Regions from separate parts of the Thioalkalivibrio sp. ALM2T genome, predicted to be linked through region 1. Evidence: riboswitches for the same ligand, from Rfam matches in the RefSeq annotation. Region 1 holds a riboswitch; the other holds the start of a gene.
What was found. Region 1 has a riboswitch for cobalamin ahead of F816_RS0104685 (porin). Riboswitches for the same ligand answer to the same signal wherever they lie in the genome.
Positions count from the first base shown of each region.

Region 2: linked by a shared signal. The riboswitch ahead of bluB (5,6-dimethylbenzimidazole synthase) and the one ahead of F816_RS0104685 (porin) in region 1 are both predicted to bind cobalamin.

Region 1 is NZ_KB906558.1:2,080-6,494, forward strand. Features, by position in the region: gene gltX (glutamate--tRNA ligase) at 1-175, opposite strand, end outside; gene F816_RS0104675 (DUF4399 domain-containing protein) at 319-768, shown strand; gene F816_RS0104680 (cytochrome-c peroxidase) at 833-1,837, opposite strand; cobalamin riboswitch at 2,037-2,250, shown strand; gene F816_RS0104685 (porin) at 2,364-3,488, shown strand; gene F816_RS0104690 (cytochrome c) at 3,509-4,069, shown strand; gene cobM (precorrin-4 C(11)-methyltransferase) at 4,178-4,415, opposite strand, start outside.
Region 2 is NZ_KB906556.1:294,261-298,675, reverse strand. Features, by position in the region: gene F816_RS0101350 (iron ABC transporter permease) at 1-349, opposite strand, end outside; gene F816_RS0101345 (cobalamin-binding protein) at 483-1,355, opposite strand; cobalamin riboswitch at 1,546-1,810, shown strand; gene bluB (5,6-dimethylbenzimidazole synthase) at 1,904-2,677, shown strand; gene cbiB (adenosylcobinamide-phosphate synthase CbiB) at 2,674-3,576, shown strand; gene cobD (threonine-phosphate decarboxylase CobD) at 3,587-4,415, shown strand, end outside.

The sequences.
Region 1 (4,415 bases):
CCAGGATCGCGTTCACCGACTCCGCAGTGCTGCGCTCCAGATCGGTGTCCTCGATGCGGAGCACGAAGTCGCCGCCGTGATGACGGGTGTACAACCAGGAGAACAATGCGGTACGGGCACCACCAATGTGCAGATAACCGGTGGGACTGGGGGCAAAACGGGTACGGAAACTCATGCGCGGGACACTCGATTACGGGTAGTGAGCAAAGGCGCCTAGGGTAGCAGAACCCTACAGGGCGATAACCCGGTAGCGCGGTTTCCACCGGCTATACTCGAGACAGGCCAACACACGGGCCCCTATCGCCCGAAGGAGTCGTGATGAAATCCGTTTCGCTCACCCGCCTCGCGACCATCGCTCTGGTCACTGGAGGATTCGCCCTAGCCGCAAGCAGTGCGGCCAGCACGGACCGCGTTCCGGCGCCCGAAGGAGCCAAGGTGTACTTCATCAGCCCGCAGGATGGCGACACCATCGAGAGTCCCGTGCGGATCCAGATGGGCCTGCGCGGCATGGGCGTGGCCCCGGCCGGCGTCGAGGCCGACAACACCGGGCATCACCACCTGTTGGTGAACCAGCCGCTGGACGAGGTCGACCTGGATGCCTCGCTCCCCTTCTCCGACCACAAGCGCCACTTCGGAGGCGGTCAGACCGAAGGCGAGATCGAACTGGAGCCGGGTACTCACACCCTGCAATTGCTCTTCATGGACTACCGCCACCTCAGCTTCGACCCGCCAGTGACCTCCGACAAGATCACCATCACCGTCGAATAGGCGACACAAAAAAGCCCCCTCCGGACCCGGAGGGGGCTTGGCATCGCCAGTGGCGACCGGTCGCTTACGGCAGTGACGGGATCTCGAACTGCGGCATGTCACCGGTCAGCGCATGCATGAAGGCCTCCAGGTCCGCAACTTCATCGTCGCTGAACTCCATGCCCAGCATCTCCTGCCCCATGATGCGGATCGCCTCGTCCAGCGTAGCGGTCTCGCCGTTGTTCATGTAGGGATAGGTCAGCGCCACATTGCGCAGGGTCGGGGTCTTGAACGCGAAGCGGTCGCTCTCCTCGCCGGTGACCAGGTAGCGGCCCTCGTCCTCGGAGCCCGGCACCTGGATGCGATGGAAGTTGCTGTCGGTCAGCGCTGGGCCACGGTGACAAGCCACACAGCCGTTATCGGCGAAGAGTTTCATTCCGCGCATCTGCTGCTCGGACATTGCGCCCTCGTCACCCACCAGCCAACGATCCAGCGGCGAATTCGGCGTGTTCAGGGTGCGCTGGAAGGTCGCCAGGGCCTTGGCCACGTGATCGCTGTTGATCACGTTGTCGCCATCATAATCCGGATAGGCGGCCTCGAACTTCTCCTGATACTCGTTGAATTCTTCCAGCCGTTCGATCGCCTCTTCCAGAGGCATCGCCATCTCGATCGCATCCTGGATCGGGCCCAGCGCCTGGCCTTCCAGGTCGTCCTCACGGCCATCCCAGAACTGCGCGGTGAAGAACCCGGAGTTCAGCACGGTCGGGGTGTTGCGTTCGCCCACCTGGCCGTCATGGCCCACCGCGCGCGGAATCCGGTCCGCCCAGCCCAGCGCCGGGTTGTGGCAGGTCGCGCAGGAGATCACACCGGAGCTGGAGATGCGCGGCTCGAAGAACAGCATCTTGCCCAACTCGATCTTCTCCTTGGTCATGGAGTTATCGGCAGGGATCGGCGGCAACGCCGGCAGCGGCTCGAACACATCCCGGTACTGGGAGTAATCGGTATCCGCGACGGCGGGTGCGGCCACGCCCAGTGCCAGGGCGGTGCAGGCCGAAAGGATGGCGCTGCGCAGATAGGAACGTCGGATCATGGCGGGTCTCCCTGAGATTGGATCAGCATCGGCGAAGACCGATATAGACTCGGTCCAAACCACCTGAATCCCACCCTATCGACCCGGGATTCGATCGACCAGCGAAATCGCCCCCACCGTTGATCCAGATCAATCAACCCGGTTCGTCGTTCATGAAGCGCGCCTCTTGCCAGCCTCGTTGGCCCCCAGTAACCTGCGCCCCGCCTCCAGGTGCCCTGGCGTTCCATCGCCGGGGATAATCGGGAAGCCGGTGCGCGAACACCCTTTCGCAATGCCGGCACTGCCCCCGCAACGGTAGGTGAAGACAACGGATCGAGAACCACTGCGCCGCGACCCGGCGTGGGAAGGCGATCCGCCCGGGCACCCCGCCCGCTTCACGAGTCCGGAGACCGGCCAGGAGGGAACCCGACGCTGCGGTGGGCAAGCGGGCGGGTCGGGCTTCTGTGTCTACTCCCCGACCTCCCCTGGCTGACCCTGCGTCGTTCCATCCACGACGCACGGGGTGTGCGTCCCAGGGAGACAAACCTTGAACAAACCGACTCGACGACCCGGCCGATTGCCACTCCTGGCTCCGGCCCCGACCCTTCTCGGCCTGTTGATCGCCAGTGGCGGGGCTTCCCCCCTCCAGGCACAGTTCGAACTCGGCAGTGAAGCCGACGGGCTCGCCGTCACACTGGACCCGCTCATCCAGGGCCGCTACGCCATCGAGCGTGGCGAGGAGGACGCCACCAGCGAATTCGACTTTCGCCGCGCCTGGCTGGATACCACGGGCACTCTCTTCCATCCCGATCTGAGCTTCCGCCTGCAGCCCGACTTCAGTAGCGGCGAGCTCTCAATGCGCGATATCTGGCTCCAATACTCGCTGACCGAGTCCCTCAACCTGCGCGCCGGCCAGTTCACCGTACCCTTCGGCCTGCCGCGGGACATTGGGGGACCCAACCGCCTGTTCACCGAACTGAGCATCGCAGGGAACCAGTTCGAGGTTCCGGCCGGACGGGATACCGGTGTCACGCTTCTGGGGGGTAATGGCGAGGACCGGGCATGGGCCGTCGGCGTGTTCGATGGCCGCGGCCGCCTGGACCAGCGGGACGACCGCCCATCCACCTCCGGCCACCTGTTCAGCGCCCGCGGGGCCTGGGCACCCGTGGGTGCGGTCCCGCGCGACAACACCACGGTCGGCAAGCCCGTGGAGCGCACGCTGGCCCTGGGCGCCGGCCTGCAGGCGGCGAATCGCAACCACCTGCGCGACTGGACTCGCGGGCGGGAAGACCGGGTGGACCAGCAGCGCGCCGACTGGGTCACCGCAACGGCCGACAGCGTCGTCAAGTTTGCCCGCACCGCGATCTCATTTGCCGCCTTCCGCCGCGACGTATCGCCCGATCACGGACCCTCCTACCACGACCTGGGCGCCGAACTCGAGCTGGCCCAGGCACTGCCCTGGGAGGGGATCGAGGTCGCCGCACGCCACGCTGTGCTGCGCCACGACGCCGGCGACGACCTCGGCACCGACGAGCGCTGGCAGCGCGAGTGGGGCGCCGGCCTTAACTGGTATCACCGCGGCCAGCGACAGAAGACCCAATTGATGTGGCTGGACCGCGATGCCGACACCTCGGCCTGGGAACTGCACCTCCAGCACCAGTTCCGCTTCTGACACCGGAAAGGAGATCCGACATGACTCGAACCACCTTTACACCGGCCCTGTGGGTGACCGGCCTTGCCCTGATCCTGTTCGCCGGAACTGGCTCCGCCAGCGACGGCGAGGTCACGGTCCCGGTGCCCGGGCCCTGGGGCGACGACTACAGCGAGACCCTGGACGACCCGGCCACGGTGGACGCCACCGAGGCCTTCCAGCGCTTCCGCCAGCAAAGCATGCAGGGCACCTCGGCCACCTACCGCAGCATCGAGCAGATCCTGCGTTATGACGCACCGTTCGCCGAGCGCCTGCCCGAGCTGGCCGACGAACTGGCGCGGCGGGCCGACGACATCGGCACCTGGTTCGCGCGCGAGACCCCGGCGCGGGACGGCGAACCCGGCGCTCTGCCCGCAGCCTGGGGGGACCCGGAGTTCGCCGAATACAAGGTGTCTTACCGCGAGGCGGCGACCGAGCTACAAAGGAAGGTGGATGCGGCTGAAGACCTGGAGGACCCGGCGTTCCAGCTCCGCGCTACCGAGGCGCTGAACGGCGTACGCCACCATTGCCTGGCCTGCCACGACAACTTCCGACGCCGCTGATTCCCGCGACCACTACGGGGCCGCCGCGTGGCGGCCCCTTCGCCTGCAAGCAGGCTCCTACGTGGCAAGAAACCGTAGGAGCCTGCTTGCAGGCGAACACCCTGCCCCTCAGTCGCAATCCATGCCGCGATAGCGGCGCACGTGCGCCGGGTCGTACAGGGCGCTGTCACGGAAATCGTCCGGGTCCAGCGCCGGCCCCACCAGGATCAGCGCCGAACGCCGCGTCGTCAGTGTCTCCGCCCGTTCCACGATGTTGCCCAGCGAACCGCGCACCACGGTCTCGTCCGGCCAGCTGGCGCGAAACACGATCGCCACCGGGCAGTCGCAGCCATAGTGCGGCCGCAGG
Region 2 (4,415 bases), on a different contig from region 1:
CGGCCGAGACCGAGAACATAGACAGCCCCGCCAGCATCGCCAGCAAGGCGCCCACCGAGGCGCCGCCAGAGAGCCCCAGCACGTAGGGATCGGCCAGTGGATTGCGCAGCAGCACCTGCATGAGCGCTCCGGCCAGGCCCAGCAGCCCGCCGGCGGCGAACGCGGCCAGCGCGCGCGGCAGGCGCAGCTCCAGTACCAGGGTGCTGTGCAGTCGCGAGGCCTCGCCGAAGAAGACACTCAGCAGGTCAGGGAACGGAATCTGCACGCTGCCGTAAGCCAGTGCCACCAGGACGGAGAGCACAGACGCGGGCAACAGCACGCCGAGGGCCAGGAGGAACGAACGGGTCAAGCGGGAGCCCTCCGCTCCAGGCGGGCGAAGCGGTGGATTGCCGGAACGGCGGGAGCGCGGCCTTCAGCACACGTACAACGCTCCTTCATTGGTGTCCCGCAGTATCCGTTGCGAGAGACCGCGAGGCGGACCGTCATGGTGATGGGGCGGGACGGCGTGTGCGGGCGCGTTCGAGTTCTTCGCACATCAGGGCGGTGCCTTCCGCGATGCGTCCGGTATGGCGTTGCAGGAGCGAAGGGGGAATGAAGAAGAGATTGTCGCGCTGGACCGCGGTCATGTCCTCCCATTGGCCCCAGGCGATCACCCAGTCGGGGCGGTCCTCGCCCATGCCGCCGCCGATGATGACCTCGGGGTCGGCATCCAGTACGGCTTCGCGCCCAATGCGCGGCACCAGGCGGTCGAGATCGCCAAACACGTTCACGCCGCCACACACGGCGATGGCCTCGGCGATCAGGTGGTCGTCATTGACCGTCATCAACGGTTGCTCCCACACCTGATAGAACACGCGAATCGGATCCCGGTCGCCGTACGTGGCGCGTAGCGCGTCCATTCGGTCCAGGAAGTCCTGTGCCGCGGCCTCGCCCTGGTCATGCGTGCCGGCCAGCGTGGCCATGCGCCGCATGCTCGAGGCCACACCCTCGAAGCTGCGCGGTTCCGATACATACACCGGCAGTCCCAGTTCGCGCAGGCGTTCGACCTGGGAGGCGGAGTTGCCGCTCTTCCACGCGATCACCAGATCGGGGTCCCTTTCCAGTACCCGTTCCAGGTCAATCCGGCTGTAGCCGCCAATCCGCGGGATGGCCTCCGCCTCGGGCGGATAATCGCTGTACTGCGTTGCGCCCACGATGCGGTCCCCCGCACCCACGGCAAACAGCACCTCGGTGATGTGCGGGGCCAGGCTGACGATGCGCTCGGCAGGCTGCTCCAGATGGACCTCGCGGTCATCGTCGTCGGTGACCGTAATCGAGTCCCCGATTGCGGGCAGCGGGGTCGAGAGCAGGCCCATGAGGCAAGCGAGCAGTGGAGTTCGAGAAGTCCAGAATTGCATGAGTTTACAGTCGCATTGGATTGGTTATTCAAGCGCCTTCGAGCCGGCTGGTGAGCCGTCACCAGGCGTTGGACTAGCGGGGCATCATAGCAGCAAGCCTGGGGCGCCTCGGAGCGTCAATTGGTCGGCAGTGGGCTTGCCGCGTATGATTCACGCTTCGCTGCCAGGTGCCCGGGTGATTGGTCGCACGGGTTAAACGGGAAGTCGGTGCAGGCGCGGGATCCTCCTCAGCTCCATGCCGACGCTGCCCCCGCAACGGTAGGCGAGTGGGTTCGCGGGGTGCTCCATCAGGCACCGCGGACCTCGGCAAGTCGAAAGCCACTGGGCCGCACGTGGCCCGGGAAGGCGACTTGCCGCCCCGGATTGCCGGGGATTCGCGAGCCCGGAGACCGGCCTGGACGAACTTTCTGCGACCGCGCGGTGGGCGAGGGTCGGTAGGCATGGATCTGTCATGACCATGCCCCGATTCTTCTGCATCCGCGTCGCGTCGCCCTGACGGTAAGCCGATGCAGTCCGATTTGCCCGCCAACGAGAATCCTTCCCGGCCCGATGCGGATGCGGCTGCTTCGGGCTTTGCCCAAGATGAGCTGGCGGCCGTCTACCGGGTGATCGCGGAACGCCGCGATATGCGCCACTTTCGACCGGACCCGGTTGATCCGGCGGTGCTGCGGCGCGTGCTTGAGGCGGCGCATCGTGCGCCGAGCGTCGGGTATATGCAGCCCTGGCGCTTCCTGCGCATTACCGACCCGGCCGAGCGCGAGGCGCTGCATGCCCACGCGGCGGAGGAACAGGCCCGCACCGCACAAGCCTGTGGCGAGCGCGCAGCGGAGGTGCATCGCTTGAAGCTGGAGGGCATCCGCGAGGCGGGCGAGCTGCTGGTCGTGGCCCTGACCGATGGCCGCGAGCGCTACGTGCTCGGCCGGCGGACGCTCCCCGAGATGGACCTGTGTTCCGCCGCCTGCGCGATCCAGAACCTGTGGCTGGCCGCCCGCGCCGAGGGCCTGGGCATGGGCTGGGTCTCCCTGTTCGATCCGGACTGGCTGGCCGATCGGCTGGACATGCCCGAAGGCGGGTACCCGATCGCGGTGCTGTGCCTGGGGCATGTGGAGCGCTTCTATGACCGGCCGCTGCTGGAGACCGCCGGCTGGGACAGCCGCCGCCCGCTGGAAGACCTGGTATTCCAGGACCGCTGGGGTGCGGCGTGCGAGCTGGTCGAGTCCCCGGATGCGCGGGAATCCGTCACGGGTCCGGATGGGGCATCCGGGCGCGGCCCGGCATGAGTACCTTTCTGATCCTGATGGGCGCCCTGGTCCTGGACCGACTGTTTGGTGACCCTCGGTGGTTCCACCCGCTCGCCGGATTCGGCCAGCTCGCGGCCTGGGCCGAATCGCGTTGGCATGCGCCGAGCCGTGCACGCGGAGCGCTTCTCCTCGCGGCGCTGGTCCTGCCTTGGGTGGCGCTGGCCGCACTGGGCGCCTCGCTGGCCTGGGGCTGGCTTCTGACGCTGGTGATCCTCACGCTGGCGATTGGCTGGCGCAGTCTGGACGAGCATGCGGAGGTGGTGGCCGAGGCCCTGGAAAGGGATGACCTGTCTGGGGCGCGCACTGGTGTCGGCATGTTGGTCAGTCGCGACACGGCGGCCCTGGATGAGCGCGGGGTGAGTGGCGCCACCATCGAGTCGGTGCTGGAGAACGGCAACGACGCGCTGTTCGCCACGATCTTCTGGTTCCTGGTGGCCGGCGCGCCGGGCGTGGTCGCCTATCGCCTGGTGAACACGCTGGACGCGATGTGGGGCTATCGCAATGACCGGTTTCGCTCGTTTGGCTGGGCCGCCGCGCGCCTGGACGATGCCATGAACCTGATCCCGGCCCGGCTGACGGCACTGGCCTATGCCCTGGCGGGGCGTGGCCGGGACGCGCTGCAGTGCTGGCGCGAGCAGGCCGCCGGCTGGAAGAGCCCGAACGCGGGGCCGGTGATGGCCGCGGGGGCGGGTGCGCTGGGCGTGGTCCTGGGCGGAGCGGCGCCCTATGGCGGGCAGCGCGAGTGGCGACCCCGCCTGGGGATGGGCCGCATGCCCGACGCGGCAGGCATTCGCCAGGCAATTACGCTGTTGGATCGTGCGCTGGCCATCTGGATGGCCTTTATTGTGGCCGGGGTGATTGTCGTTGTCCTGTTCTGAGGCCCAATCGATGCAGACGCCGGAGCCGAAGGCGCTGATTCAGGTGCACGGGGGCGGTATCCGCCAGGCGGCCGCGCGCTACGGGATCCCCAAGGCCGACTGGCTGGATCTTTCCACGGGCATCAACCCGCATGGCTACCCCGCAGGCGAGCTTCCGCCAGGGGCCTGGGCGCGCCTGCCGGAACCGGACGACGGCCTGGAGGCCGCGGCCGCCGCCTATTATGGGGCCGGGGCGCTTTTGCCGGTGCCCGGTTCCCAGGCCGCGATCCAGCTGCTGCCCGCGCTACGGGAAGGCACTTCGCGCGTGGGCATCCTCGAGCCCAGCTACAACGAACACGCTCGCGCCTGGCACGGGGCCGGGCACAACGTCGTCCCGCTGGACGGGGATTCGATCGAGGCCGCATTGCCCGGCCTGGACGTGCTGGTGCTGGTCAACCCCAACAACCCGACCGGACAGCGGTTCGACCGCGCGGACCTGCTGGCGTGGCATGCGGCCCTGGCCGCGCGCGGCGGCTGGCTGATCGTGGACGAGGCCTTCATGGACGTGACACCGGAGGCGAGCCTGGCGCAGGAAAAGCCGCGGAAGGGGCTGGTGGTGCTGCGCTCGCTGGGGAAGTTCTTTGGCCTGGCCGGGGCGCGCGTGGGATTTGTCATTGCGGAGGACACGCTGCTCACGCGACTGGCCGCCCGGATGGGCCCGTGGGGTCTTGCCGGACCGTCTCGCTGGATCGCCACCCAGGCGCTGTCGGACCGGGCCTGGCAGGCCGAGACACGCGGCATGCTCGAGGCACGTGGCCAGCGCCTGGCGGACTTGCTGCGCGACCAGGGGCTGGAACCCG